DNA from 4 places in the Paraburkholderia sp. Ac-20347 genome. Region 4 is predicted to be linked to each of the others. Evidence: predicted binding sites of a transcription regulator. Region 4 holds the regulator's gene; each other region holds the start of a gene.

Region 1 (7,350 bases), on a different contig from region 4:
GAGCGCTGCTTTTCCTCGTCATTCACCGACAGCCAGATCGAGCCTTTGGCCAGTTGGCCGACTTGCGCCACCGGATGGATCGGGCCGATCGGCGCCGAATGGTCAAAACCCTTGGCCGTGTCCCACGGACGGCCGAGCTTCTTCGCTTCGGCCTGGAGATCGCGGCGCGTCATGTCGAGACCGAGCGCATAGCCGTAGACGTGGTCGAGCGCGCTTTCCACCGGAATGTTCTTGCCCGCCTTGCCGATCGCCGCGACGAGTTCCATTTCGAAATGGACGTTGTTCGACTGAGCCGGATACGGGAAATCCGCGGCCGCGCCGGGCGGCACGAAGAGGACGGCGTCGGCGGGCTTCGCGAAGAAGAACGGCGGTTCGCGGTTCGGATCGTGGCCCATCTCGCGCGCGTGCGCTTCGTAGTTGCGGCCCACGCAATAGATGCGGCGCACCGGGAAATGCGCGCTGCTGCCCGCGACCGGCACGTAGGCTTGCGGCGCCGGTTCAAATACGTAACTCATCTGTTTCTCCGTCTTCGTTCTTCGTGATGATCAGTCTACGCCGCGCGACGCCTGAATCCGCTCGCGGCTTGCCAGCGTAAAACGCGAGTGTAACGCGCAGCGGCGAGCGACGCGGTCAGCCGCCACCGCAAGCGATCGGGACGATATTTCAGGGCGTTGCGAAGCTTTCGAAGCTTGCGGCATCGCGCGAGCCTCAGCTCGTTGCCGCGGTACTGCGGCACGGCTGCGACACCGCTACGGCCCTTTTCCCTTCGCAGCGTCGGACCGCGCCGCACAGGTCGTGCGATACTTCCTGCATCCCCAAGACACTGGCCGAACAGCACGCGCCGCCCACGCAGCGCGGCGCGAGACCGGCACATCGACGTAACACGCACGCCCCATGAACGCCCCCGACTCCACCGAGACCTTTTCCTGCGCCCGCTTCATCAAGGAGATCGGCCGCGGCCCGCATGGCGCGCGCTCGCTGTCGTCCGAAGACACGCACGCGCTCTACGCCGCGATGCTCGACGGCCGCGTGCCCGAGCTCGAACTGGGTGCGGTCTTGCTGGCCTATCGCCTCAAGGGTGAAACCGCCGACGAACTCGCGGCGATGCTCTCGGCGGCGCACGCGTCCTTCGCGCCGATCGCCGTGCCCGAAGGCGACTATCGCGCGGTCTCGATTCCGAGCTACAACGGCGCGCGCAAGCAGCCGAATCTCGTGCCGCTGCTCGCTCTGCTGCTCGCCCGCGACGGCGTGCCGGTGCTCGTGCACGGCGTGGAAGCCGATCCCGGCCGCGTCACCAGCGCCGAAATCTTTGCTGCGCTAAATCTCCCCAACGCACGCGATCACGCCGACATCGAAGCACAACTCGCCGACAAACGTGTTGCATTTGCGTCGATCGAAACGCTCGCACCGCAGCTTGCGCGCCTGCTCTCGCTGCGTCGCCGGATGGGCGTGCGCAACTCCACGCACACGCTCGTCAAGCTGTTGCAACCGTTCGCGCAACCGGGCCTGCGGCTCGTGAATTACACGCATCCGCCGTATCGCGAGAGTCTGAGCGCGCTGTTCGCCGCGTATCCCGAAGCGGCCGTGGGCGGCGCGCTGCTCGCGCGCGGCACCGAAGGCGAAGCGGTCGCCGACACGCGCCGCCAGGTGCAGGTGGACTGGCTGCACGACGGCGTCTGCGAAACGCTGATCGAACCGGAACGCTCGTCGCCGGACGCGCCCGAAGTGGATCTGCCCGAAGGCCGCGACGCGCCCACGACCGCAGCGTGGATCGCCGACGTGCTGCGCGGCGATGTGCCCGTACCCGACGCCATCGCACGCCAGGTGGAGACGATCAAGCGCATCGCGAAGCGCTGAAGAATCTGGCCGAAAGCGCGGCGGCACGGGCGTTTCCGGACGTCCGCGCGTCGCTCGCGGATCGTCCGCATTTCGGTCGCATTTCGGTAATTGAGCGCTTCCTCGCCTATCTGCGTGCAATTTTTCTTGCCGCGTCGCCACATTCCCTGTTGACAGGCGCGTTCGTCCTGACTTAAATTGGTCGAATGCGTTCCTACCCGAACTCCCTCCGAATTACCCTCGGCCGCCTAGCGGCCCTATCGCTACGTCTAGCGTAAGCCAGGCGTAGCGCTGCGCGACCGCTCCCCAGAGCCGGTCGGCAGTCCTCCCAGCAGTTCTCGCAGTACCCCCAAACTCGCAGTATCTCTACAACTTGTCGTCTGCATTCGTCCGTCTACCGACTGGACGAGTCGCGAGGTCAAAATGCACGTTGCATGGGCATCGTTCACGTTCGCTTTCGCCGCGCCGGTTACCGCCGTCAGCGTGGCTGTCTTCTTCGCGTCCGAGGTTGCCGCCCGGATGCCGGAAGTCTCTCGCATCGTGCCTCGTCGCCAGCCCGCCAGCCGCCCGCTGCCGACCGCCATCGCATACGACACCATGAAGAACGAGGCCCATCATGTTGCGTAATCCCGCCGAAAAATATCGCCCTTTCCCCGCCATCCGTTTGAACGGCCGCAAGTGGCCGACGCGCACGATCGAACGCGCGCCGATCTGGATGAGCACCGACCTGCGCGACGGCAACCAGTCGCTCATCGAGCCGATGAGCATCGAGCAGAAGACCGAATTCTTCGAGATGCTCGTGCAGATCGGCTTCAAGGAAATCGAAGTCGGCTTTCCGTCCGCTTCGCAGACCGACTTCGATTTCGTGCGCAAGCTCATCGACGAAAAGCGCATTCCCGACGACGTAACGATCGAAGTGCTCGTGCAATCGCGTGAAGATCTGATTGCCCGCACGTTCGAGGCGCTCGATGGCGCATCGCGCGCGATCGTGCATCTTTACAACGCGATCTGCCCGTCTTTCCGCAAGATCGTGTTCGGCCAGTCGAAGGAAGAAGTGAAGGCGCTCGCCGTGAACGGCACGCGCATGATCCGCGAGCACGCCGACGCCCGCCCGCAGACGCACTGGACCTACCAGTACTCGCCGGAGACCTTCAGCATGGCCGAACTCACGTTCGCCCGTGAAGTCTGCGACGCCGTTGCCCAGACGTGGCGCCCGACGCGCGATCACAAGATGATCGTGAATCTCCCGGCGACCGTCGAAGCCGCGATGCCCAACGTCTACGCCGACCAGATCGAGTGGATGGACCGCAACCTCGCGTATCGCGACAGCATCGTGCTCTCCGTGCATCCGCATAATGACCGCGGCACCGCCGTGGCCGCCGCCGAAATGGCCGTGCTCGCGGGCGCGGACCGCGTCGAAGGCTGTCTCTTCGGCAACGGCGAACGCACCGGCAACGTCGATCTCGTCACGCTCGCGATGAATCTCTACACGCAGGGCATCGATCCGGGCCTCGATTTTTCGGACATCGACGCCGTGCGCCGCGTGGTCGAGCGCTGCAATCAATTGCCCGTGCATCCGCGCCATCCGTACGCGGGCGACCTCGTGTTCACGGCGTTTTCGGGCTCGCATCAAGACGCGATCCGCAAGGGTTTCGCGCTTCAGCAGCCCGACGCGATCTGGGAAGTGCCGTATTTGCCGATCGATCCCGCCGATCTCGGCCGCAGCTACGACGCGGTGATCCGCGTGAACAGCCAGTCGGGCAAGGGCGGCGCGACGTATCTGCTCGAACGCGGCATGGGCTTCACGCCGCCGCGCCGCGTCCAGATCGAATTCAGCCACGCCGTGCAACAGGTCACGGACGCATCCGGCGTGGAAATCACCGGCGAGGCGATCTGCTCGCTGTTCGAACGCGAGTATTTCGACACGAAGGGTCCGGCAACGATGGCCGGCGCGGGCCGCGCACGCTTCGAAGGCCGCGACGTCGCGATTGCCGCGTCGGCGCAGATCGACGAAGCGCATGCGCAAGCCGTCGCGGCCGCATTCGCCGACGTTGCGGAAGAAAGCGTGGAGATCACGTCGTTTGAAACCGCGCGCACCGCACAAGGCGGCACGGCGGTGTTCGTCGGTGCGCGGGTGGGCGGACAGGCGCTGCGCCACGGCGTAGGCGTCGCCGACGACGCGGCGCAGGCCGTGGTCGCCGCGGTCGTCAGCGCCATCAACCGTGCGGCGTGGCAGACGATCGACCGGCGCGTCGCGGCCTGATCGGATCACGAAGCGACCCAAAGCGATCAATAGTTGGAAAGTTAGCAGCAGAAAAGCAGCAAACCTGGAGGCGGCGCCGTTGAGCGCCGGCGGCATAACGGGCCGCCGGCGTGCGCCCGAAACGCCCTAGCAGGCGGATCGGCGAGTGGACTTACCGGATCTCACTCGATCGCGCAACGCGTCGCCTGCCACGCGAGCAGACGCCAGTGGCCATCCTCCTGCGTCTGGATCGCCGTGTAGGCAATAGGAAATAGTAGCGCGCCGTTGTTCGCTTCCATCTCGATCAGCACGCGCCCCGACACCACGCAGGTCTCGTTGCCCACCGGCAGCACGTCCTGCGACTGGATCTCGATCTGACGGTAGCGCCGGCGCCCCGCCGTGATCGCATCGATGAACTGCTGCTTGGTCTCGCGCTTGCCGTTCGTGTGAACGAAAAAGACGTTGTCGGACAGCAGTTGATCCAGCGACGAGCCGTCACCGTCCACCATCGCGCGAAACCGCTCGCGCTCCAGTCCGCGAATCGCTTCGATTACTTTTGCCACCATTAGCCGGGCCCCTTGCGCACGAGCCCGCGCCACTCGCGCCGGCTCGCACAGAAGATGTACGCATGCGTGTCGCTGAAATTTATACCAGGTTTGGACGCTTGCGATCAAAAGGATCGCCCCCATATGCACGTCAGAAAGGCCCGTCGCGCTGTGCGATTGCTTCTGTCATCGGCAGACGGCGTTGTGTGACGCGCCGCACGCTCCAGGCCGGCAAGACCTGCGCCGCAATGTCGCATCGCAACACTTTCGGCGTATTCTGATGTCTATTAGATATGTTCCGTGAGCAGAATTCGGGCGCGACCGTCAGCGCGGAACGGCGCCTGTGGGGCCCGATTTTTAGTCCGTCAGCACCGCTTATTCTGCAATTATCCAGCCCCAATTTCTCTGCCGCGCCGGCTGCGCGCGGTGTCATCGATCTAGAGTTATTCCTCGGTTCGCGGGTGTGCGCGCGCCGCATCGGGCTGGAAAGCCCGTCCCGTCTGCTTCCCGTGACTTTGCTGAAACCTATCGAAACAACTATTTCGATAGGGAATACGGAACCATGAAGCCCCTACCGACTCCAAGTATTAGCACTCGCTGATTCAGAGTGCTAACATCCAACGTGGAGTCGCAGTCCGACTTTTGCAAGATTCCTGAGGAGTTCGCTACGTGAGCAACGCAATGGCAATGACCCTTCCGGGTACGCTGAACACCAAGCCGGCCAAGGCCGCGGGTTCGGGTGCCCTGGCGCTCGCGAACGCTTCCCTGCTGCCCGGCCAACTGGGCAACATCGACGCCTACATCCAGGCCGTAAACCGGATCCCGATGTTGACGCCGCAAGAGGAGCGTCAATTCGCGACTGAATTTCGCGAGCAAAACAATCTGGAGTCCGCGCGCCGCATGGTGCTGTCGCACCTGCGCCTCGTGGTCTCGATCGCCCGTAATTACCTCGGCTATGGTCTGCCGCACGCCGACCTGATCCAGGAAGGCAACATCGGTCTGATGAAGGCCGTGAAGCGCTTTGACCCCGAACAGAACGTACGTCTCGTGTCGTACGCCATGCACTGGATCAAGGCCGAGATCCACGAATACATTCTGCGCAACTGGCGCATGGTGAAGGTCGCCACTACCAAGGCGCAGCGCAAGCTGTTCTTCAACCTGCGCAGCCACAAGCAGGGCCTGCAGTCGTTCACGCCGGAGGAAATCGACGGCCTGGCGCAGGAACTGAATGTGAAGCGCGAGGAAGTCGTAGAGATGGAAACGCGTTTGTCGGGTGCCGACATCGCGCTGGAAAGCCAGAACGACGACGGCGAGGAATCGTTCGCGCCGATCGCCTGGCTCGCCGACTCGCACAGCGAGCCGACTGCCGTGATGGCCGCGCGCGACCGCGACCGTCTGCAGTCGGACGGCATCGCCAGCGCACTGGAAGCGCTCGACCCGCGCAGCCGTCGCATCATCGAAGCGCGCTGGCTGAACGTGGCCGACGACGGTTCGGGCGGTTCGACGCTGCACGAACTGGCCGACGAGTTCGGCGTCTCGGCCGAGCGGATTCGCCAGATCGAATCCAGCGCGATGAAGAAGATGCGCACGGCGCTCGCCGCCTACGCCTGACGCGCGATTCAATCAAGCGCCGCCCGCCCCGCGGGCGTGACGCCGACAGCCCCGCCCCTAACAGGTGCGGGGCTTTTTCTTTTCCGCCGCCAGAATTAGGTACACGTTCAAACCGCCTCTGAGCGTTCCCCCGTAAGATGAATTCGCATGCCATGCAGTCTTTGTCTGATGCACGGCTGCAAACATCAGAATGCGACCCCAAACATTGATTCCAAGCAAAACGGATCGCATTACTGATGGGTGAGGCAGGCGCTCGTGGCTTCTTGTCACGGTGTCCTGATGACCCCACTCCTAGAATCCTTGTACACAAGATGTACGCCAATCCGGGCCGCGTGCAGGCCTGGCCGGGGACACAAGTTTTAGGGGCAACAGTCATCGTCATGAACTTCACTTCCGGCCAGGCAGCGCGTACGCGACCGCTTCTGCGCGCACGCATTCTCCAGTGGGCGCGCGGCCCGACCTTCGCCCGCGACATCGTTCTCGTTCTCGCCTTCAAGCTCGTGCTGCTGATGGCGCTGAAGTACGCCTTCTTCAATCATCCGCAGGCCGAGAACATGAACATGCCGCCCGCAGAAGTTGCCCGGGCCATTCTCTCCGTGCCGGTCCCGGCCGGGACGAACCCGCAACAAGGGGATCACCATGCCCATTAGCGAAACCGTCGATCTCTCGCGGCTGCAGTTCGCGGTCACCGCGCTCTATCACTTTCTGTTCGTGCCGCTCACGCTCGGGCTCTCGTGGTTGCTCGTCATCATGGAATCCGTCTACGTGATGACCGGCAAGACGATCTACAAGGACATGACGCAGTTCTGGGGCAAGCTTTTCGCGATCAATTTCGTGATGGGCGTCACCACCGGTCTCACGATGGAATTCCAGTTCGGCACCAACTGGTCGTACTACTCGCACTACGTGGGCGACATCTTCGGCGTGCCGCTCGCCGTCGAAGGGCTCGCGGCCTTCTTCCTCGAGTCCACCTTCGTCGGCCTGTTCTTCTTCGGCTGGAACCGCATGTCGAAGGGCGGCCACCTGCTCACCACCTTCCTCGTCGCGCTCGGCTCGAATCTCTCGGCGCTGTGGATTCTGGTCGCCAACGGCTGGATGCAGAATCCGGTCGGTGCG
Region 2 (7,350 bases), on a different contig from region 4:
CCAGCATGACGTATCCGGAGGAAGCGCAGGAGAACAACATCACGGGCGACGTGCTGATTTCGTTCGTGGTCGATCCGCAAGGTCATGTGACCGACGAGAAAGTCGAAAAGTCGGCGGACCCGTTGCTCGATCGCGCGGCGTTCAATGCGGTCAAGCGGTTCAACTGCATTTCGCAGGGTCAGCCGGTGCGCGTGCAGGTGCCGTTCTCGTTCAATCTGAACTGAATTTACGGTGAGTCGGCGAGGAAGATTCAGGCGCGTTCAAAACGATACGCGCCACGCCGGCCGCTGCTGTCTTTAATGTTGGAGTCCTGATGAACAAGCAATCGAAGTTTGCCGCGCGTGCGGCCCTGTCCGTCGTCGCCGTGGCGGCGGCGATTCCCGTCACGGCGTGGGCACAAGCCGCCGGCGTGGAGACCGCGAACCCCTATGGCCTCGACGCGCTGTGGAAGAACGGCGACTTCGTCGCGCGTTTCGTGCTGCTCGTGCTGGTCGCCATGTCGATGGGTAGCTGGTACATCATGGTCACCAAGTTCGTCGAACAGGCGCGCGCCAATCGCCGCGCGAAGTCGGCGGATCAGCAACTCTGGGAAGCGCCGTCGCTCGCGGCAGGCGCCGCGCAACTGGACGAACGCTCGCCGTTTCGCTTCATCGCCGAAACCGGCATCGATGCCGCCGAGCATCACGACGAAGTGCTGCTCGAAGAAGTGGACCGCAATACGTGGATTCAGGTGAGCATCGACCGCTCGATCAACAACGTCGGCAATCGCCTGCAGGACGGTCTCGCGTTTCTCGCGACGGTCGGTTCGACCGCGCCGTTCGTCGGCCTGTTCGGCACCGTGTGGGGCATTTATCACGCGCTCACGGCGATCGGCATCGCGGGTCAGGCATCGATCGACAAGGTGGCGGGTCCGGTGGGCGAGGCGCTCATCATGACCGCCATCGGCCTCGCGGTCGCCGTGCCGGCCGTGCTCGGCTACAACTTCCTCGTGCGCCGCAACAAGTCGCTGATGGAGCGCGTGCGCACGTTCGGCGCGCAACTGCATACGGTGCTGCTGTCGGGCCGCAAGCGCAACGTGCGCGCCGTCGCCAACGCGGGCTGAGCGCGCGAAGAGAGTCATCATGGCCATGAACGTAGCTCAGGACGGTGGCGAAGACGAGGTGATCGCCACCATCAACACGACGCCGCTCGTCGACGTCATGCTCGTCCTGCTGATCATCTTTCTCATCACGATTCCGGTGGTCACGCATACGGTGCCCGTGCAATTGCCGAAGGAAACCGTGAGTCCGCTGCAGACCAAACCGGACGCGATCGAGATCGCGGTCGACAAGGACGGCAACGTCTTCTGGAACGAAAAACGCGTCGACTCGCCCACGCTGCTTGCGCAACTGAAGACGGTCTCGCAGCGCGATCCGCAGCCCGAGGTGCACGTGCGCGGCGATCAGTCCACGCGCTACGAGTTCATTGGTCGCGTGGTGACCGATTGCGAGCGCGCGGGCATCACGAAGGTGTCGTTCATCACGCAGCCGCCCGCGCGCGGCGGTTGAGCGCGAGCGAAGGAAACAGATATGGGAATGCAGGTGAACCAGGGTTCCGGCGACGAACCGGACGTGATGGTGGATATCAACACCACGCCGCTGATCGACGTGATGCTCGTGCTCTTGATCATGTTGATCATCACGATTCCAATCCAGATGCACTCGGTGAAAATGAATCTGCCCGTGGGCGATCCGCCGCCGCCCGCCGCGCCGCCGCCGGTCGTGCAGGTCGATATCGACGCAAGCGGCGCGCTCGCCTGGAACGGCGCGCATCTTCAGGATCACGCCGATCTCGAACGGCATATGGCCGACGTGGCGGCGCAAGCCGATCAATCGGAGATTCATCTGCTGCCGGATAAAGCCGCGCCGTATCGCGCCGTGGCTGAAGTGCTGGCGGCCGCGCAGCGTGAAGGCGCGACGAAGATCGGCTTGATTGGAAACGAGCAATACATGCAGTAAAACTGGGGATGGCCCTCGTTCGATCCGAACGGGAGGACTTCGTTAAAGCGAACGGTGCGCCGTTCGCTTTTTTTTCGCGCCTTCGATTCGCCTTCTATTCAACTCACGCATCGCCATATCGATTGCAGGATTCGCGCGATATCGAATTGCCAATCCATTATTGGAGCGCGGCGAAGGCGTTTTCTATACTCGGTTTTCCATCAGCACTCGCATTGAACGAGTGCCAGCCCATCGCCGATAACGTTAAAGGACTACGCCCATGAGCCTGCGCCCATTGCACGATCGCGTGATCGTCAAGCGACTCGATCAGGAAACCAAAACCGCGTCGGGCATCGTGATTCCCGATAGCGCCGCCGAAAAGCCGGACCAGGGCGAAGTGCTCGCCGTCGGTCCCGGCCGGCGCGACAACGACGGGCGCCGCATCGCGCCCGATCTCAACGTGGGCGACCGCGTGCTGTTCGGCAAATACGCCGGTCAGACCGTGAAAGTCGACGGTAACGAACTGCTCGTGCTGCGCGAAGAAGACATCGTCGCAGTCGTTCAATCCTGAGGGAAGCATCGATCATGGCAGCGAAAGACATCGTATTCGGCGACATCGCCCGTAGCAAACTCATCGAAGGCGTGAACATTCTCGCCGACGCCGTGAAAGTCACGCTCGGTCCCAAGGGACGCAACGTCGTGCTCGAACGCAGCTTCGGCTCGCCGGTCGTGACGAAGGACGGCGTGTCGGTGGCGAAGGAAGTGGAACTCGCGGACAAGGTGCAGAATATCGGCGCGCAGATCGTCAAGGAAGTCGCGTCGAAAACCAGCGACGCCGCGGGCGACGGCACGACGACGGCCACCGTGCTGGCGCAGGCGATCGTGCGCGAAGGGCAGAAATACGTGGCGGCCGGCCTCAATCCGCTCGATCTGAAACGCGGCATCGACAAGGCCGTGAGCGCGGCGATCGAGGAGCTGAAGAAGATCAGCAAGCCGACCACCACGAGCAAGGAAATCGCGCAGGTCGCGACCATCTCGGCCAACGGCGAAGAGTCGATCGGCCAGCGCATTGCGGAAGCGCTCGATCGCGTGGGCAAGGAAGGCGTGATCACGGTGGAAGACGGCAAGTCACTCGACGACGAACTCGACGTGGTCGAAGGTCTGCAATTCGATCGCGGCTATCTTTCGCCGTACTTCATCAACAACGCGGATAAGCAGATTGCCGAACTCGACAATCCGTTCATTCTCCTGCACGACAAAAAGATTTCGAATATCCGCGATCTGCTGCCGGTGCTCGAACAGGTGGCGAAGGCCGGGCGTCCGCTGCTGCTGATCGCGGAAGATATCGAGGGCGAAGCGCTCGCGACGCTCGTCGTCAACAATATTCGCGGCGTGCTGAAGACGGTCGCGGTGAAGGCGCCCGGTTTCGGCGACCGTCGCAAGGCGCTGCTCGAAGATATCGCGATCCTCACGGGCGGTCAGGTGATCGCCGAGGAAACCGGCTTGGGTCTCGACAAGGCCACGCTCGCCGAACTCGGTCAGGCCAAGCGCGTGGAGATCGGCAAGGAAAACACCACGGTGATCGATGGCGCGGGCGAAGCGGCGGCGATCGAAGCGCGCGTGAAGCAGATTCGTGTGCAGATCGAAGAAGCGACCTCCGATTACGATCGCGAGAAGCTGCAGGAACGCGTGGCGAAACTCGCGGGCGGCGTGGCGGTGATCAAGGTGGGCGGCGCGACCGAAATCGAAGTGAAGGAAAAGAAGGATCGCGTGGACGATGCGCTGCACGCGACGCGCGCGGCGGTGGAAGAGGGCATCGTGCCGGGCGGCGGCGTGGCGCTGATTCGCGTGCGCCAGGCGATTCTCAATCTGCAGGGCAGCAACCCCGATCAGACCGCCGGCGTGAAGATCGTGCTGCGTGCGCTCGAAGAACCGCTGCGCCAGATCGTGACCAATGCGGGCGAAGAGGCGAGCGTGGTGGCGGCGCGCGTGGCGGAAGGCTCGGGTAATTTCGGTTACGACGCGGCGACGGGCCAGTATGGCGACCTCGTCGAAAAGGGCGTGCTCGATCCGACCAAGGTCACGCGCACGGCGCTGCAAAACGCGGCGTCCGTGGCCGGGCTGCTGCTGACGACCGATGCGACCGTTCACGAAGCGCCCAAGGCGGCGACCGCGCCTGCGCCGGGCGGCGTGCCTGGCGGCGGCGATCTGGGCTTCTGACCGGCAGCCACGCACGCGATATTCACGCGTATAGCAATGAAAAGCCACGGCATTTGTCGTGGCTTTTTCATTGTGGCCGATGCGAGCGCGCATAGGTTCGCGCCCTTGTATGCGTTAGCAGCGGCTTTATGACTCGACTGGATAAACGTATCGGATTTGCTTCGTTGTCAGGTGCAGCAGGCGCATTTAGATTGGCCTCTATCGGCAAGTTACATGCGCCTTTCAAACTCACTCAGACAACTATCACGGGGTACGCCTATGCCGTTCCTGTCTCGCGCCGCGCACGCCTTGCGCCGCGCGTTTGCGCCTTCTCTTTCCGTGGCGCTCGCCGCCGGCACGCTGGCCGCGACGCAACCGGCGCGCGCCGAGGGCACGATTCGCGTCGCCGAACAGTTTGGCGTGGTGTATCTGATGCTCAACGTCGCGCGCGATCAGCACTTCATCGAGCAGGAAGGGCGCAAGGCCGGCGTCGACATCAAGGTCGACTGGGTTCGCCTCTCGGGCGGCGCGGCCGTCAACGATGCGCTGCTTTCGGGCGCGGTGGATATCGCGGGCGCGGGCGTCGGCCCGCTGCTGACCGTCTGGGACCGCACGCACGGCCGCCAGAACGTGAAGGGCGTGGCCTCGCTCGGCAACCTGCCGTACTACCTCGTGAGCACCGATCCGAACGTCAAGACCGTGGCCGACTTCACCGACAAGGATCGCATTGCGGTGCCCGCCGTGGGCGTTTCCGTGCAGTCGCGCGTGCTGCAATACGCGGCGGCGAAGCAGTGGGGCGACAAGCAGGTCGACCGGCTCGACAAGCTCACGCAGGCCATTCCGCATCCGGATGCAGCCGCTGCGCTGATCGCGAACAGCAACGTCATCACGGCCCATTTCGGCAATCCGCCGTTCCAGCAGCAGGAACTGGCCGGGAACCCGAAGGCGCATATCGTGCTGAATTCCTATGATGTGCTCGGCGGCCCGAGTTCGGCGACGGTGCTCTACACCACGCAGAAATTCCGCGACGAGAATCCGAAAACCTATCACGCCTTCGTGGCGGCGCTCGCCGACGCGGCTCATCTGATTTCGACCGATCCCGAGAAAGCCGCCGATATCTATATCCGCGTGAATGGTTCGAAGATCGACCGCAATCTGCTGCTGAAGATCCTGCGCGATCCGCAGGTGCAGTTCAAGACGGCGCCGCAGAACACGCTGCCGCTCGCGCAATTCATGTATCGCACCGGCGCGATCCGCAACGAGCCCAAAAGCTGGCGCGATTATTTCTTCGACGATCCGGCGACGGCGGGCGGTAGCTGATTCCGCGTGTTGATTTCGCGTGCCGATTTCGTGTGTTGATTTCGCCTGCTGAAGCGCCGTAACCGGCGTTTATGCATCGCCGTGTTTTGGATATGGCGATTCCTTGGTTGGGATGCGCGGCGGCTGCCCGTATGTTGACGTTTTCTCTGCTGGAGTTCCGATCGTGACAGTCACACCCTCCCGACTCGGGGCCCACGCGCCGCTGGCGCGCCGTGGCCTGGAAGGCGCCGCGCCGAAAGCGGGCGACGCCGACGCGGCCTTCGGCCAGCGCACGCCGCGCGCCGTGCCGGGCTACGCGTCCCCTATCGCCGATGCTGGCGGCCCGCTGCTCGCCATCGACGGCGTCAGCCTCGAATATCGTAGTCGCGAGCGCATCGTGCGCGCCACGCACGACGTGAGCTTCGACGTCTACGGCAGCGACCGCTTCGTGCTGCTGGGGCCGTCGGGCTGCGGCAAGTCCACCTTGCTCAAGGCGATCGCGGGCTTTATCGAACCCGTCGGCGGCACGATCGCGCTCGACGGTCAGCGCGTGCGCGGCCCCGGTCCGGATCGCGTCGTCGTGTTCCAGGAGTTCGATCAGTTGCCGCCGTGGAAGACCGTGGTGGAGAACGTCGCGTTTCCGTTGCGTGTGGCCCGCAAGCTGCAGCGCGCCGAGGCGAAGGCGCGCGCGCTGCATTATCTCGACAAGGTCGGCCTTGCGGCCTTTGCCGATGCGTATCCGCACACGCTTTCGGGCGGCATGAAGCAGCGTGTGGCGATTGCACGCGCGCTCGCGATGCAGCCGCGCGTGCTGCTGATGGACGAACCGTTCGCCGCGCTCGACGCGCTCACGCGTCGCAAGATGCAGGAGGAATTGCTGCGCCTCTGGGACGACGAACGCTTCACGCTGCTGTTCGTCACGCATTCGATCGAAGAAGCGCTGGTGGTGGGTAATCGCATTCTGCTGCTTTCAGCGCATCCGGGACGCGTGCGCGCGGAGCTGAACAGTCACGCGTGGTCGCACGCCAGTCTCGACGATGAAGGCTTTCGCGCGAACGTCGCGCGCATTCACGGCCTGTTGTTCGAGACGGAAATGAACGCAGAAGCGAACGCAGAAGCGAACCGAGAAGAAAAGATCAACGCGGAGGCACACGCATGAGCACGCCGAATCGCGCGGCCCTGCCGCCGCTGCCGCCCGTGCGCGAGGAATACGAACGCACACTGCAACCCGTGCCGCCCGGCGGCGATTCGGTGCCGCTGCCGCTCGCGAAGCGTCTTTCCGATGCAAGCTGGTTGAGGCGCACGCTGATCGCGCTGCTGTTGATCGCAGCGTGGGAGATCACCGCGCGCATCGTGAACAACGATCTGCTGGTGCCGACTTTCGGCGCGACGTTCATGGCGTTCGTGCAAGGCATCCTGAGCGGCGAGTTGCTGGAGAAGACCGCGATTTCGCTGTCCGTGTTGTTGCGCGGCTATGCCATCGGCGTGGTGCTCGCGTTCGCGCTCACGGCGCTGGCCGTGTCGACGCGTGCGGGCCGCGATCTGCTCTCCATGCTGACCGCGATGTTCAATCCCTTGCCTTCGATTGCGCTATTGCCCATCGCGCTGCTCTGGTTCGGACTCGGCACGGGCAGTCTGCTGTTCGTGCTCGTGCACGCCGTGCTCTGGCCGCTTGCGCTCAATATGTACACGGGGTTTCTGGGCGTGCCCGCCACCTTGCGCATGGCGGGACGCAATTACGGACTGAGCGGCCTGCGCCACGTCGCGCTCATTCTGGTGCCGGCTGCGTTGCCGTCGATCATCGCGGGCCTGCGCGTGGGTTGGGCTTTTGCATGGCGCACGCTGATCGCGGCGGAACTGGTGTTCGGCGCGAGCG
Region 3 (7,350 bases), on a different contig from region 4:
GTCCTGGTCTGCGTTGACGCCCTTCAGGCCCGTCACAGCAACGCGAGCACGGATCAGCGCAACGCCGCCGCCCGGGACGATGCCTTCTTCAACGGCAGCGCGGGTTGCGTGCAGCGCGTCTTCCACGCGTGCCTTCTTTTCCTTCATTTCGACTTCGGTCGCAGCGCCAACCTTGATCACTGCCACGCCGCCTGCCAGCTTGGCAACGCGCTCTTGCAGCTTTTCACGGTCGTAGTCCGACGTCGCTTCTTCGATCTGCGTGCGGATTTGCTTGACGCGCGCTTCGATGCTTGCGGCTTCGCCTGCACCGTCGATGATCGTCGTGTTTTCCTTGCCCACTTCGATGCGCTTCGCTTGACCGAGTTCGTTCAGCGTTGCCTTTTCGAGCGTCAGGCCGGTTTCTTCCGCGACGACTTGACCGCCGGTCAGGATCGCGATGTCTTCCAGCATGGCCTTGCGGCGGTCGCCGAAACCCGGAGCCTTGACGGCGACGGTCTTCAGGATGCCACGGATGTTGTTGACGACCAGCGTAGCCAGCGCTTCGCCTTCGACGTCTTCAGCGATGATCAGCAGCGGACGGCCAGCCTTCGCGACTTGTTCCAGGATCGGCAGCAGATCGCGGATGTTCGAGATCTTCTTGTCGAACAGCAGGACAAACGGGTTGTCCAGAACGGCGACTTGCTTGTCCGGGTTGTTGATGAAGTACGGCGACAGGTAGCCGCGGTCGAACTGCATACCTTCGACGACTTCGAGTTCGTCTTGCAGCGACTTGCCGTCTTCGACGGTGATGACGCCTTCCTTGCCAACCTTGTCCATCGCTTCAGCGATACGGTCGCCGATCGACGAATCGCTGTTCGCCGAGATCGAGCCGACTTGCGCGATTTCCTTGTTGGTCGTGCAGGGCTTGCTGATCTTGCGCAGTTCTTCGATCGCGGCTGCAACAGCCTTGTCGATGCCGCGCTTCAGGTCCATCGGGTTCATGCCCGATGCGACGTACTTCATGCCTTCGCGAACGATCGATTGCGCGAGGACGGTTGCCGTCGTCGTGCCGTCGCCTGCGTTGTCGCTGGTCTTGGAAGCAACTTCCTTGACCATTTGCGCGCCCATGTTCTGGAGCTTGTCCTTCAGCTCGATTTCCTTCGCGACCGAGACACCGTCCTTGGTGACCGTCGGGCCGCCGAACGAGCGCTCGAGGACCACGTTGCGGCCCTTCGGACCCAGCGTGACCTTCACAGCGTTGGCGAGAATGTTCACGCCTTCAACCATCTTGGAACGGGCGGAATCGCCGAACACGACGTCTTTAGCTGCCATCTTCTAACTCCTTGAATTCTTGATGAATGAGCGGTGGGCTGAGCTTACTTCTGCACCACGGCCATGATGTCTTCTTCGCGCATCACGAGCAGTTCGTTGCCATCGACCTTGACGGTCTGGCCAGCGTACTTGCCGAACAGGACGCGATCGCCGACCTTGACGTCGAGCGCGATCAGGGAGCCCTTGTCGTCACGCTTGCCCGGGCCCGTGGCCAGGACTTCACCTTGATCCGGCTTTTCTGCCGCAGCGTCCGGGATCACGATGCCCGAAGCGGTCTTGGTTTCTTGATCCAGGCGCTTGACGATCACGCGATCATGCAAAGGACGAAGGTTCATGGATAGATCCTCTCTCTTGATTGGGACTTGAAGAGACTCAAGAAAACCTGGTTGGCGAAGGTGCCAGCCAGAGATATGTGTACACCGAGCGTTGTTAGCACTCTCATGCGGTGAGTGCTAATTATATGGACGGGTAGTGACAAATTCAAGAAGGGGGGCGGAGACAAAAGTGTCGAGGCTGTCGGATGAGGGATCTTGAGGCGGCGTGGTCTTCTTTGCGACGCTCCTGCGCAACCTGAAAGACCAATTAGTTACGCAAAAACAACGACATAGAAATCCGGCCGCGTCGCACGCTTCGCTTCCACACGGCAATCGGCAACTGCTCGAAACCGCGTTTTTTGCACGCCGAGGCGCGAGAGCTCCGATATTTTTTTCGCCCAGGGGAATCCCGACCCTGCTGTGCGCAGTGCCAGAAATGCGTCCTTCCGGCTGGCGCGATAAGGATCACACCCCATTATTCTGAGCCACGCGCTTGGTGCCCTATCCCACTGAGCCGGCCACCGAAATCGCGCAGCATGGTGGCCGATTCGTCGCGTCGTCTCCCACCTCCCGGATAGCACGCCAAATGACCCATAGCGCCAGCCGACGTCGCTACGACGTCCTTGACGGACTCAGAGGCATCGCCGCGACCATGGTCATGGTGTATCACTTCACGCTGTTCGGACGATGGCCGCTCTTTCCGAACGGGAATATCTGCGTCGATCTATTTTTCATTCTGAGCGGCTTCGTCATCTTTCACTCTTACGGGGAAAAGCTCGCGAATCGCTCGATGAGCCACACACGCTATCTGGCGAAGCGCCTGATACGCCTGTACCCGATGCTCGTTATCTCGTCGCTCATCGGCATACCGACGCTCGTATTCATCAACAGCCTCGGTCTTGCAAACTTCACTCGCCCAGGTCTCATAGCGGCGGCGGCATCCAATGTGTTGATGATTCCCTACCTGGGCGACAGATCGATCAACAATATGGGCATACCGGGCCATGCTGATCCCGCATCGGCGTCCATAGGATCGATTTTCCCGATCAACGATCCGGCGTGGTCGCTGTTCTTCGAAATCGTGGCGAGCGGATTGTTCCTGTTATTCGTTCGGGCCAATGAAAAGAAGCTGTTCTTCATTGCGGCATGGGGGGCGGTCACCACGCTACTCATCGCCTTGCTGGTGGAACTCAACGCGGGCCGACTCGCGCTTCAATTCGGGCTCGGATGGGGTACGTCGAATTTTTTGGGCGGATTTAGCAGGGTCGTTTACGGATTCGCGATGGGCATCCTCGTTTATCGACTCCACCTTCGCGAGAATCAGCCCGCCCTGCTGATCGCCTTACGCAAATGGATTCCGTCCGAAGCCGCGCTCTATGGACTGTTTGCGGCTATTTGCGCGTTTCCTTATCTCGTACGCGGAATCTATCCGTTCTCCATTATTTTCACGATCGCGCCGATTCTGGTTTGGCGCGGCGCCGAACTCGATGTCTCTTCCACGCGATCCAGCCATTTGACGCGTCTGCTGGGTCGCTTGTCGTATCCGATCTACCTGCTTCACTTCCCTATCGGCCGCCTGGTTTTTGCGTTGTCGAAGAGCGGGCAAGAAGCGCAGGCGGTCTTTATCTCGATCATCGCCACGCTGATCGCGGCCTGGCTTGTCGAGCGTTTCGTCGATCACCCGATCAGACAATGGCTCGAACAATCGCTGGTGCGCCGAAACGCGCCGGCCTCACAAGCAGAAGCACGGCCGAATTGTTCGACTCTGCTCGATTAGCGGCGCATTTCACGCTCGCCGTATGCCACCAGCAGCCGGCTTGCGTGCGCCAGGCAGCAGTGACGTGCGCGTTGCGCGCGGATACTCTGCGGCAGTGCAACGTGAGATGACCGCGGAAACGTAGATGATCAACCCTGATACCCGGGACAGTCCCCGTCGCCAATTAATCGTCTATTTCAATGGCACTTTCGTCAACAACCGGAATGGCGCGCATGTCCGCGTGACGTCGCTGCTCAATCTGCTGATCGGTTACGGCTGCAAAATCACCGTCTACAGTTACTCGAACCACGGGGAGTGTCCGTGGGGCGACGCCGAGCGCACGATTTTCAGCAAACAGTTTCCCGGCGTCGCGCTCGTACTCGACCGGCGTTCGCCAGTGCTGCGTTATTGGGGAAAAGCCAAAAAGAAACTAAGCGGCGTTTTTCCGGATTGGATTCCGCGACTGCTCGGCGCTCATCTGCCCGCGCTGACGCCCAATTACGACCGGCTCCGAAAGCAGTATCCCGACGCGCTATTCATCGTCAATTACGCCAATGGCCTGCTGGAACTGAACGGCATCGATCCCGATTGCTGCGTGATCGAAACGCACGATATCGACTTCCTGCAATTCAGCAAGCGCTTTGGACACGCGCTCACGAGCCGCAGAATTGCCGAGAAATTTCGCAGCGAAACCGGCTTGCTGCAAAGCGCGCTTTCATTGCTCGCGATTGCGCGCACGGAGGCCGGGATGTTCCGGCTGTTCTTTCCGCACAAGCCGGTATTCTTTTTGCCGAAATACAGTGTCGCGAGTCATCGCAATTTAGACGCGCTACAGGGCGGCGGCGATATCGATCTGCTTTTTATCGGCTCGCGCAATCCGTTCAACGTGGATGGCATTATCCATTTCATCGACGAGCAACGCGAATTGCTGCAGCGTTTTTCTCTGGCGATCGCGGGCGAGGTCAGCATGAATCCCGAAGTCGTCGAAAAGGCATCGGCGATCGGCACTATCCGGCTACTCGGTTTCGTCGACGATCTGGACGCGCTTTACCGGCGCGCGAAGATCGTGATTGCGCCTGTCGATGGAACGGGCCTGAAAATCAAGGTGGTCGAAGCGTTGGCGGCGGGCAAGCCGGTGTTCGGCTCGCGTCATTCGCTGGAAGGCTTGCCGCCCGGCAGCGAACGTTGCGCCTTTCTGATCGACGCCGGGCAGATCAGCGCGATCTTGTCCGATGCGGCCAGCCTGAATGCAGCTTCGGAAGCAGCGCTCGCTTATTCGCAATCACAGGCGAGCACTGGCGATATTGCGGAGTTCCGGGAGTTTCTCGATACCCAACGCGTCGTCGACTGGCCATCTACTGTTCGATAAGCGGCCTTCCTTAAAGACGCATCATCGGCGCGGTTTAAAACCGCGCCGAATGCGCTCAACGAATCCGGTTAAGATTTCGGACGATCCGCCTGCGAACAGGCACGACGACTTTCATCACCGAAGCCTTTGCACTGTCGCTCCCTGCGTTTGCTCCAGGGTCCTGCGGATGCACGCCGATTTTCCGCAGGTAATGATTGGCGGCCAGAATACGCCCGCGTGCGCGGCTCGCATTGGTCTCGTAGACGAACGCATACGAAACGCTGCGCTCCCCGCCGGTTTTCACCCAATGCGGCGCGTCTTGCGGTTGATGAAAGCCGCGCCCAGGCATCAGGCTGAAGACGTGCTCGAGACTCTTGTCGCGCGTGCGCAAATCCACCTGCCCGATCTCGATCTTCCCTTCCACATAGAAGTCTTCGAGTTCTTCCACACGAATCGCCGAAGGCGGATAAACGTGATATTGCTTGCCGCCTTCGATCTGGAAAAAGTGATTGATCTCCGGATCGAAATGAAATGGCGTGGTGGCGGAAGCCGAACTGATAAAGAGCGCCGACTCCAGCCGTACGACTTTTTCGCCGTTCAAACCGCCTCGCAATTCGACCACGCGTTCGAACAGCGTATTCAAGAGATCGCGGTACGCGCTGTCGTATTTCTCGGGACGCTTCAAGAGCATGCGTGTCGGCGAGGTGGCGAGCATCGCCAGTGCTTCATCAGGCTTCGACGGTTTCGATTTGACATCGAAGAATCGCGTTCCCGGCGTGGGCGCCGACTGCGAAATGTAGTAGTCGCCCGGCTCCGCGCCGTACTTGCCCGCCAGCGCCGCGAGCGCGTCGGGCTGAAACATCGGAAGCCGATGCAGATAGTGCTCGAAACCGAACGGCTTCGTATTGAACGCGTTCGTATAAACGGCCCGGTCAACGACCAAAAGCTCATTTGCGGAAGGTAGCATCATGGTTAATCCGGGCTGTCTTAATCACGGTCTGAGTTACGGTCGCAAACGTGGCGCACGCCTTTGCGAAGCTCATTTTTTCATGGTCGAACGCTTCGCCACTTTCCGGGTGGCGAGCATGAAAAAATCAAAATCGGTCATCGCTTGTTGCGATACTAGCTACCTTTCTTCCATGTCGACGAGACGACGCGCTTTGCCGCGCTCGCGGTCGAATACGCCATCACCTTGACCTGATCGCGCAACGCACTGCGTCCAGGCGGCTGCGGATCGATGCCGAGTTTTCTCAGATAATGATTGGCGCGATAGATATTCGCCCGCACCGAATCGATAAACTGGAAATTCACACTCAAGGTCACCGACACGTTGTCCTTGTTTTGCAGCCAATGCGGACAATTGACCGGCACGTGCACCCCGTTGCCAGGCGCCAGTTTGTACAGACGGGCTCGGTCCTGCATTTCAGGCCGATAGTTGGGCGCGTTGTTATCCAGCGCCCAGAACTGCTCTATCTCGACTTCCGGCAGAATCTCCCGGTCGTTGCGGTCGAAGATGTAGATATCTTTTTGCCCCTGAATCTGCAGAATAAAATTGCATTCACGATCGATGTGATACGCAGTCACCCGTTTCGGCGAGGTCGCGAAAATGATGATGTCCTCGACGAGAATCTTCTTTTCGATGCCGTTGCCGACCAGCCGCTTGATCTCCGCGATCGTCTGACTGAACAGCTCGGTATAAGCCGGGTCCTTCTGCGCGCTGCGGAAGATGAACCACGCGTTCGATTCTTCCAGTTGCCTTAGCGCGCTCAGTGGCGAAAATTCGCGATTCGTATCTTTCCACTTCTGCCCGGGAACGACATCGCCCATGTCGAAATAGAGATCGGACGGGCGCGTCCTCAGCGAGCGGTCCGCCAGTTCCAGCAATTGCGGCAACTGAAGCAGCGGATGACGCGCCAGCTTGTGGGTGACCTCGAAACTATTGCGTTCGAAGTTCTCTTTAAATGCTGAATAACTTGAGTTAATCCACGTGTTCGGCAGCTCCGCCTCGCCAACGGGTGGAATCGTCGTGCAGATGTCCATGCATCGCTCCTTTCTGTCTGTCGTAGACCGGAAACGGGACCTGCGGCGTCAAATTCCCCAACGGTGTCGACACGCGGGGAACCTGGACTGGACGAGTCGCCGACATCAATCGGCTAGTCTCCATTTATCGTTGTTATGCAGATACTGCCTGAAACGTTAAGACGAAACGCTGAAAACATCACACGGCGTTTTCATCCGGCATTCGCTTGCCGATGCGGCGTCGCCTTGCACGCTACACAGCGACGCCGGCGCGGCGCGACCCGGAACGCTTGGCTACTAATCTACTATCGGGCATCCGGGCTCAATGTGCGCTCACCAACACACGCCTCGAAAGGGATCGCGCGCTAGCCGCGGGCCACTCGCGCCCCACCTCCGCACCACTCAATCTGCACCGGTGGAAAGTCCGACGTCCCCAGATTCTCGATCTGAATATACGAAGGCCATTCATTCGCCGCGCTGGCAAACAAGCCCGTTTGCGTCTGCGAAAAACCGATGCGCTCAAAGTAGTCGTGACACGTCGCGTTCTTGCCCGTGTCCACCAGTTCCGCGTGAATCTGCGGCTGCGCCTTCAGCGCCAGCCG
Region 4 (7,350 bases):
TGTAGGGCATCAGGTTGATGTCCTTCTGCACTTCCTTCTCGTCGAAGCGGCGGCCGATCAGGCGCTTGACCGCGTAAAGCGTGTTGCGCGGGTTCGTGACCGACTGGCGCTTGGCCGGCGCGCCGACCAGGACTTCGTTGTCGTCCATGTAGGCGATGATCGACGGCGTCGTACGGGCGCCTTCGGAGTTCTCGATCACCTTGACCTGATTACCTTCCATCAGCGCCACGCACGAGTTCGTGGTGCCGAGGTCAATACCAATAATTTTGCCCATTTTTGTCAAATCTCCAATTTTGATCGCTGCGAGGACGCCGCTTTGCGCGGTTTTCGACGCGGTTTCAACAAGGTTTCAATCCGCGTGATCGCGGCTGGCGTCCACTTCAATTCGGAACTGCTGCCCAAATAAGTGCCGCGTTGGCGCTTTTCAAGGGGTTTGGGCTATGCATCCGTTAATTTTTTTCAATCGGCGGCGCATTTTCGCGATGTTTTGGAAAAAGCGCCACCTTCACTTTCTAAAGCCTTACGAAACGACCGCGAGGCCACCGGAAAGCACAACTGCGCTACAGCGGATGACGGCTGCGCGACGCCGCGTCTTCAGTCTGACTGCCGACGCCCGGCGGTGCGCGCCATTTACACCGCTTACTTCGGCTGCGACACCGTGACGAGCGCCGGACGCAGCACGCGGTCGGCGATCACATAGCCCTTTTGCAGCACGCTAACGACGGTGTTGGCTTCCTGCTCCGACGGCACCATCGAGATGGCCTGATGGCGGTGCGGATCGAACTTCTCGCCGACCGGGTTGATCGCGAGGACCTTGCCCTTTTCCAGCGCGCCGCTCAGCTGCTTGAGCGTGAGCTCGACGCCTTCGTTGACCTTCGCGAGGTCGTCCGAGCCGTGCGCGAGCGCGGCTTCGAGGCTGTCGACCACCGGCAGCAGGTGCTCGGCGAAGTTTTCGATGGCGAATTTGTGAGCCTTGGCGACGTCTTCCTGCGCGCGGCGGCGAACGTTTTCCGTCTCGGCCTTGGCGCGGATGAACGCGTCCTGCAGCTCGGCGACCTTCGCTTGCGCCTCGGCAAGCGCGGCGTCCGCGCCGCCTTGCTCAACCTGACCGGCGTCGGCCTGCGGCTGTGCGGCGGCCTGGGACGCGTCGTCCGCGGGCGTGGGGTTCTGGCTCGTCGGGTTCTCTTGCGTGTTTTCCATGTCGCTGAACGTCGTTGAATAGTAAAAAGGGACACGAAGCACCGGCCCGTACGGACCGTCTGTTTCGCCGCCCCGGCAGCCGTTGTGCCGACGCGACAGATGCTTCGTACATTGCGACAGCACATGGGTGCCGGATCGCTTGTTTCAAGGGCTTTCCAGCGGTTTTTTATACAACGGTCAAACCGCGGAAACTGCCCGTTACAATCATTACCGCAGTGCGGAAAAATTGAAATTGAGTGCGCCGCCCGCCTGACCTACACTCAGGAACAGGTGCTGCTCTATCACACGTATACCCTGAGCCCGGCACCGCACCGATTGGACCCGGAACCGGGTTCACCTGGCCGTTTTGGCGCGATCCCTTGGGGAGTACCGTGAAACTGACCTTTGCCATATCGGTGGTCGCTCTGGTACTCATTGCCGGAACCACCACCATCTGCATGTCCGGCGCCGTGAACGAGAACACCACCGAATACGGTGGCGTCCACGCCACGATGGAAGCCCTCTTCAATCCTCACGCGAAAGTTTGTCGATAGTGCGGCGGTCGCGTTTGGTCGGCCTGCCCTGCAACACGGCCGCCGGTTCGCGAAAGAGCCGGCGCCGGTCCTGCTCGGCCGCCCGCCGGGCGCGCCCGGCTTCGGTTTCCGCGTAGAGCGTCTGCGCCACGCTGGCCGGGCCGCGCACCTCGCAGATTCCCAGCACATCCACTTCCCAGACCACGTGATCGATCTCGAATTCCACGCGATCGCCCACGCGCACTTCCTTCGACGCCTTCACCGCTTCGCCGCCAATGCGCACGCGGCCTTTGCCGACCGCATCGGTGGCCAGCGAGCGCGTCTTGAAAAAGCGCGCGGACCAGAGCCACTTGTCGATGCGCAGGCGCGCGCCCGGCTCCGTCGAAATTTTGTAGTTCATACGTTGCGTCCTGATTAAGCGAAACGCGCGCGGCACAGCAGCGTCACGCCACCGCGCCCGCAGCGTGTACGCCGGCGCTCGCCGCCTGCACCGGCCAGCCTTGCAGGTTTTGCGCCACGATCTCGCCGAGCGCCGCGATCCACGCGCGCGAGTCGTTCAGGCACGGAATACGGTGGAACTCCTTGCCGCCGCCGTGCAGGAATTCGTCGCGGACTTCCATGCCGATTTCCTCGATGGTTTCCAGGCAATCGGCCGTGAAACCCGGACAAAACACATCCGCACGTCGCACGCCTGCCTGCCCCAGCTCCTTGAGCGTGGGCGCCGTGTACGGCTGCAGCCACTGCGCGCGCCCAAAGCGCGACTGGAACGTGACGCGGCACTCGACCGACGAGAGTTCCAGCGCGTGCATGAGCAGCGACGCCGTCTGCTGACACTGCTCGTGGTACGGGTCGCCAAGATCGAGCGTGCGGCTCGGCACGCCGTGGAAGCTCAGCACGAGACGATCCCCGGCCGCGAAATCGGGCCTGCCGTGCGCGCTCCAGTACTGATGCACCTGCGCGGCCAGCGCGGCGATATAGGCCGGATGGTCGTGATAGCCGCGCAGCGTGCGGATCTCGGGCTGATTGCGCATGCGCCGCAGTGCAGCAAACGCAGCGTCGAAGGCCGTGGCCGTGGTCGACGCCGAGTACTGCGGATACATCGGCACGAGCAGGATGCGTTCGGCGCCCGCGAGCTTGAGCTGATTGAGCATCGCCGGGATATCGGGCGTGCCGTAGCGCATCGCGTAATCGACCAGCACCGTGTAGTCGTTGATCTGCAGCAGATGGCGCAGCGCGTCGGTCTGCTTTTGCGTGTGCACGCGCAGCGGCGAGCCCTCGGGCGTCCACACGGCGGCGTACTTTTTCGCCGACGAGCGCCCGCGCAGCGGCAAAATCAGCGCGCGCAGGATCACCTGCCAGATCGGCGCGGGAATCTCGACCACACGCGGGTCGGAGAGAAACTGCGCGAGATAGCGGCGCACGGCGCGCGGCGTGGGCGCGTCGGGCGTGCCGAGATTGATGAGCAGCACCGCAACACGATGCGCGACAGCGGATTGCAGAGGCCGCTCGAGGTCGAAACGCATAGGCGATCAGGTACGCCGCGCGAGCAGCGCAGCAACGGTTGCACAAGGGATCATTATAGCGGGCGGCTTCGGGTCAATCAGGCGGCGGGCGCTCAGCGGGTGTGCTGCGGTGTGCGCCAGGCAACGCAGCGCAGTGCGCGCCGCAACGTTAGCCATTCGGCTAATGGCGCGACGCGCCGCTTTCGCCGATCATGGCCCGCAAGCCGCTCAGTTCTGGCTGAGCGTGAGCGAGAGCAGCCGCGCGGTGATGTCCACGATCGGAATCACGCGGTTGTAGGCCATGCGCGTCGGGCCAATCACGCCGAGCGTGCCCACGATCTTGCCGTTCACTTCGTACGGCGCGGTCACCACGCTCATTTCCTCGATCGGCACGAGTTGCGACTCGCCGCCAATGAAGATCTGCACGCCCTGCGCGTGGCTGGAGACGTCCAGCAGTTGCAGCAGGCTGGTCTTCTGGTCGAACACGTCGAACAGCTTGCGCAGGCGCGCCATGTCCGAGGAAAGGTCGGCCACTTCGAGCAGGTTGCGCTCGCCCGAGATCAGCACGGTCTCGCCGGTATCCGATTCCTCGGTGCTCGCGGTCACGGCGGCGTGCATGAGCGTGGTCATGTCGCCGCGCAGTGCGTCGATTTCCTCGCGCAGGCGGCGGCGCACCTCGTCGAACGAGAGGCCCGCGAAATGCGCGTTGATGTAATTGGAGGCTTCGATCAGCTCGGAAGGCGCGAAATCGCGCTGCGTCGCCATGATGCGGTTCTGCACGTCGCCTTCGGGCGTCACGATGATCAGCAGGATGCGCTTGTCCGAGAGGCGCATGAACTCGATCTGCTTGAACACATGGCTGCGGCGCGGCGTGAGCACCACGCCGGCGAACTGCGAGAGATTCGAGAGCACGCTGGCCGCCGCCGCCACTACCTTCTGCGGCTCGCCGGGGCGCAGCGTGGTTTTCACCGCGCGCGTGAGCGCGTCTTCGTCGCCGGACGGCTCGACGGTGAGCATGGTGTCGACGAACAGGCGGTAGCCGCGCGGCGTGGGCACGCGCCCCGCCGAAGTGTGCGGACTGGACACGAGCCCCAGCTCCTCCAGGTCCGACATCACGTTGCGGATGGTCGCCGGGCTCAGCTCCAGCCCGGAGAATCGCGACAGCGTGCGCGAGCCAACCGGCTGCCCTTCGGCGATGTAGCGCTCGATCAGCGTCTTGAGGAGGGTTTGTGCGCGGGGATCTAACATGACTGAAAATTTTAGCCTAATGCCGGGTTCGGGGCGAGTACGCACGCGGGCGCTCGGGCGGCGGACGGAACCCGCGGCGGGCCGCCGCCTGGCGGGGCCTGTCACGCGACGTATCTCACGAAATGGGTCGCTGTCATCGGCGCGTCACCGGTTTTTGGGAGAAAGGCGCCGCGTTGCAGGGGAAAAGCACCCGCGGGCGCATCGGCCGCGAGGCGGCGTTTTTTCGCTCGCCGCCCCGCCCGTATTGGCTCACAGGTTCCTTTTCGGGACCTGACTATGGTGTAATTGCGGCATGCAGATCCAGAAGATCCAGAGCCAGTTCAAGACGGTTGCGCTCGTCGGGCGCAGCAACACCCAAGGCATCGGCGAGCCGCTGATGGCGCTCGCCCAGACCATTTCGCAACGCGGCTTCGACGTCGTGTTCGAAGCGCAGACCGCCCAGGAAATCGGCGCCACCGGCTATCCGTCGCTTCAGCCCGCCGAAATCGGCGCGCGCGCGGACGTGGCCGTGGTGCTCGGCGGCGACGGCACGATGCTCGGCATCGGCCGCCAGCTCGCGCCCTACCGCACGCCGCTCATCGGCATCAACCATGGGCGGCTCGGCTTTATCACCGACATCCCGTTCTCCGACATGCAGGAGATCGTGCCGCAACTGCTCGCGGGCAGCTTCGAGCGCGAGGAGCGCTCGCTGCTCGAATCGCGCATCACGCGCGACGGCGCTCCGATCTATCAGGCGCTCGCGTTCAACGATGTGGTCGTGAACCGCAGCGGCTTCTCCGGCATGGCCGAGCTGCGCGTGCACGTGGACGGCCGCTTCATGTACAACCAGCGCTCGGACGGCCTGATCGTCGCCACGCCCACGGGCTCCACGGCTTACGCGCTCTCGTCGCAAGGGCCGATTCTGCATCCGCAGTTGCAGGGCATCGTGCTCGTGCCGATCGCGCCGCACGCGCTCTCGAACCGCCCGATCGTGCTGCCCGACGACTGCAAGGTGAGCATCCAGATCGTCGCGGGCCGCGACGTCAACGTGAATTTCGACATGCAGTCGTTCACGGCCGTCGAACTGAACGACGTCATCGAGGTGCGCCGCTCGCGCCATACCGTGCCCTTCCTGCATCCGGTCGGCTATAGCTACTACCGCACGCTGCGCAAGAAGCTGCACTGGAACGAGCACCCGTCGCTGCAGGACGACCCGCAGGACTAAGCGCGTCCAACCCCGCCACAACCCTGTATAAACGGCACGCCAGCCCGACCCAAGACGCCATGCTCCGCCACCTTTCGATACGCGACTTCGTGATCGTCGCCGCGCTCGACCTCGAATTCGACAGCGGTTTTTCCGTGTTCTCCGGCGAGACGGGCGCCGGCAAGTCGATTCTCATCGACGCCCTCGCGCTCACGCTTGGCGCGCGCGCCGACGCGGGCGTCGTGCGCACGGGCGAAAGCCGCGCCGACATCACCGCCGAATTCGACACGCCGCCGCACATTCAGCAATGGCTCGACGAGCAGGCGCTCGCGCTGCCCGACGGCGAGCGCGTCGTCATGCTGCGCCGCGTCGTGGACAGCAACGGTCGCTCGCGCGCCTTCATCAACGGCACGCCCGCGACGCTCGCGCAATTGCGCGACGTGGGCGAGCGGCTCGTCGACATTCACGGCCAGCATGCGCATCAACTGCTGATGCGCCCCGACGCGCAGCGCGAGCTGTTCGACACGCACGCAGGCATCACCGACCTCGCCGCCGCCGTCACGCGCACGTGGCGCGACGCGCGCGACGCGCGTCTGGCCGTGCAGACCGCCATGTCGCGCGACCGCGAGCTGCAACTGGAGCGCGAGCGCCTCGCGTGGCAGCTCGCCGAGCTCGACAAGCTCGCGCCGCAGCCGGGCGAATGGGAAGAGGTGAACGCGGAGCACACGCGGCTCTCGAATTCGGCGAATCTGATCGACGGCGTGCAAGGCGCGCTCGCGGCGCTCTCCGAATCCGACGACGCGATGATTTCGCATCTGAACTCGATCGTCTCGAAGCTGCGCGACCTCGCCGAAGTCGACAACGAGCTCAACGACGCGCTCGCCGCGCTCGAACCGGCGGCGATCCAGCTTCAGGAAGCGTCGTATTCGCTTTCGCATTACGCGCAGCGTCTCGACCTCGATCCGCACCGGCTCGCGCAGGTGGAGCACCGTCTGGATGCGCTGCATTCGGCGTCGCGCAAATTCCGTCTGCCCGCCGAGTCGCTACCCGACGAACACGCGGCGCGCCGCCAGCAACTCGCGGCGCTCGACGCCGCCTCCGATCTCGACGGCCTGCGCGCCGCCGCGGACAAAGCGCAGAACGCCTACCTCGCGGAAGCGCGCCGGTTGTCGAAAGCGCGCGCCAAGGCCGCGCAGGCGCTCGGCGCGGCGGTCACGCAGGGCATGCAGGAATTGTCGATGGCGGGCGGCAGTTTCGAAGTGGCGCTCGTGCCGCTCGGCAACGGCTCGAATGGCGAGCCGATCGGCGGCCAGCATGGGCTGGAGCAAATCGAATTCCGCGTCGCGGGCCACGCGGGCGTGCCGCTGCGCCCGCTCGCGAAGATTGCGTCGGGCGGCGAACTCGCGCGTATCAGCCTCGCGCTCGCCGTGATCGCCAGCGCCGCGAGCCCGACGCCCACGCTGATCTTCGACGAAGTGGACACGGGCATCGGCGGCGGCGTGGCCGAAGTGGTCGGCCGTCTGCTGCATCAACTCGGGCAAGCGCGCCAGGTGCTGTGCGTCACGCACTTGCCGCAAGTGGCCGCGCGCGGCGATCACCATTTCCAGGTGTCGAAGTCCGGCGACGGCAACGGCGGCACGGTCTCGGTCGTCACGCCGCTCGACAAGCCGGGCCGCGTGGAGGAAGTCGCGCGCATGCTCGGCGG

The links. The regulator HrcA, encoded in region 4, represses chaperone genes, less so after heat shock. The targets are predictions, from matches to a motif close to TTAGCACTCNNNNNNNNNGAGTGCTAA.
Region 1: rpoH (RNA polymerase sigma factor RpoH) is a predicted target of HrcA. The motif match lies at 5,211-5,237, and genes of this name have one in related genera.
Region 2: groES (co-chaperone GroES) is a predicted target of HrcA. The motif match lies at 2,198-2,224, and genes of this name have one in related genera.
Region 3: G3N97_RS09695 (co-chaperone GroES) is a predicted target of HrcA. The motif match lies at 1,741-1,767, and genes of this name have one in related genera.

What each region holds. Positions count from the first base shown of each region.
Region 1 is NZ_JAAGPN010000095.1:21,165-28,514, reverse strand. It holds gene G3N97_RS19110 (fumarylacetoacetate hydrolase family protein) at 1-515, opposite strand, end outside; gene ybiB (DNA-binding protein YbiB) at 895-1,857, shown strand; gene G3N97_RS19100 (hypothetical protein) at 2,260-2,463, shown strand; gene leuA (2-isopropylmalate synthase) at 2,453-4,099, shown strand; gene G3N97_RS19090 (nuclear transport factor 2 family protein) at 4,261-4,644, opposite strand; gene rpoH (RNA polymerase sigma factor RpoH) at 5,293-6,234, shown strand; gene cydP (cytochrome oxidase putative small subunit CydP) at 6,615-6,884, shown strand; gene G3N97_RS19075 (cytochrome ubiquinol oxidase subunit I) at 6,874-7,350, shown strand, end outside.
Region 2 is NZ_JAAGPN010000121.1:16,840-24,189, reverse strand. It holds partial or broken gene G3N97_RS22260 (energy transducer TonB) at 1-224, shown strand, start outside; gene G3N97_RS22255 (MotA/TolQ/ExbB proton channel family protein) at 314-1,102, shown strand; gene G3N97_RS22250 (biopolymer transporter ExbD) at 1,122-1,547, shown strand; gene G3N97_RS22245 (biopolymer transporter ExbD) at 1,569-1,997, shown strand; gene groES (co-chaperone GroES) at 2,257-2,547, shown strand; gene groL (chaperonin GroEL) at 2,562-4,196, shown strand; gene G3N97_RS22230 (ABC transporter substrate-binding protein) at 4,455-5,495, shown strand; gene G3N97_RS22225 (ABC transporter ATP-binding protein) at 5,599-6,633, shown strand; gene G3N97_RS22220 (ABC transporter permease) at 6,630-7,350, shown strand, end outside.
Region 3 is NZ_JAAGPN010000034.1:2,261-9,610, forward strand. It holds gene groL (chaperonin GroEL) at 1-1,311, opposite strand, end outside; gene G3N97_RS09695 (co-chaperone GroES) at 1,356-1,646, opposite strand; gene G3N97_RS09700 (acyltransferase) at 2,212-3,402, shown strand; gene G3N97_RS09705 (glycosyltransferase family 4 protein) at 3,623-4,750, shown strand; gene G3N97_RS09710 (hypothetical protein) at 4,806-5,444, opposite strand; gene G3N97_RS09715 (transcriptional regulator) at 5,852-6,769, opposite strand; gene G3N97_RS09720 (HAD-IIIC family phosphatase) at 7,114-7,350, opposite strand, start outside.
Region 4 is NZ_JAAGPN010000047.1:24,981-32,330, reverse strand. It holds gene dnaK (molecular chaperone DnaK) at 1-274, opposite strand, end outside; gene grpE (nucleotide exchange factor GrpE) at 640-1,200, opposite strand; gene G3N97_RS12050 (RNA-binding S4 domain-containing protein) at 1,705-2,112, opposite strand; gene hemH (ferrochelatase) at 2,156-3,235, opposite strand; gene hrcA (heat-inducible transcriptional repressor HrcA) at 3,443-4,462, opposite strand; gene G3N97_RS12035 (NAD kinase) at 4,755-5,666, shown strand; gene recN (DNA repair protein RecN) at 5,726-7,350, shown strand, end outside.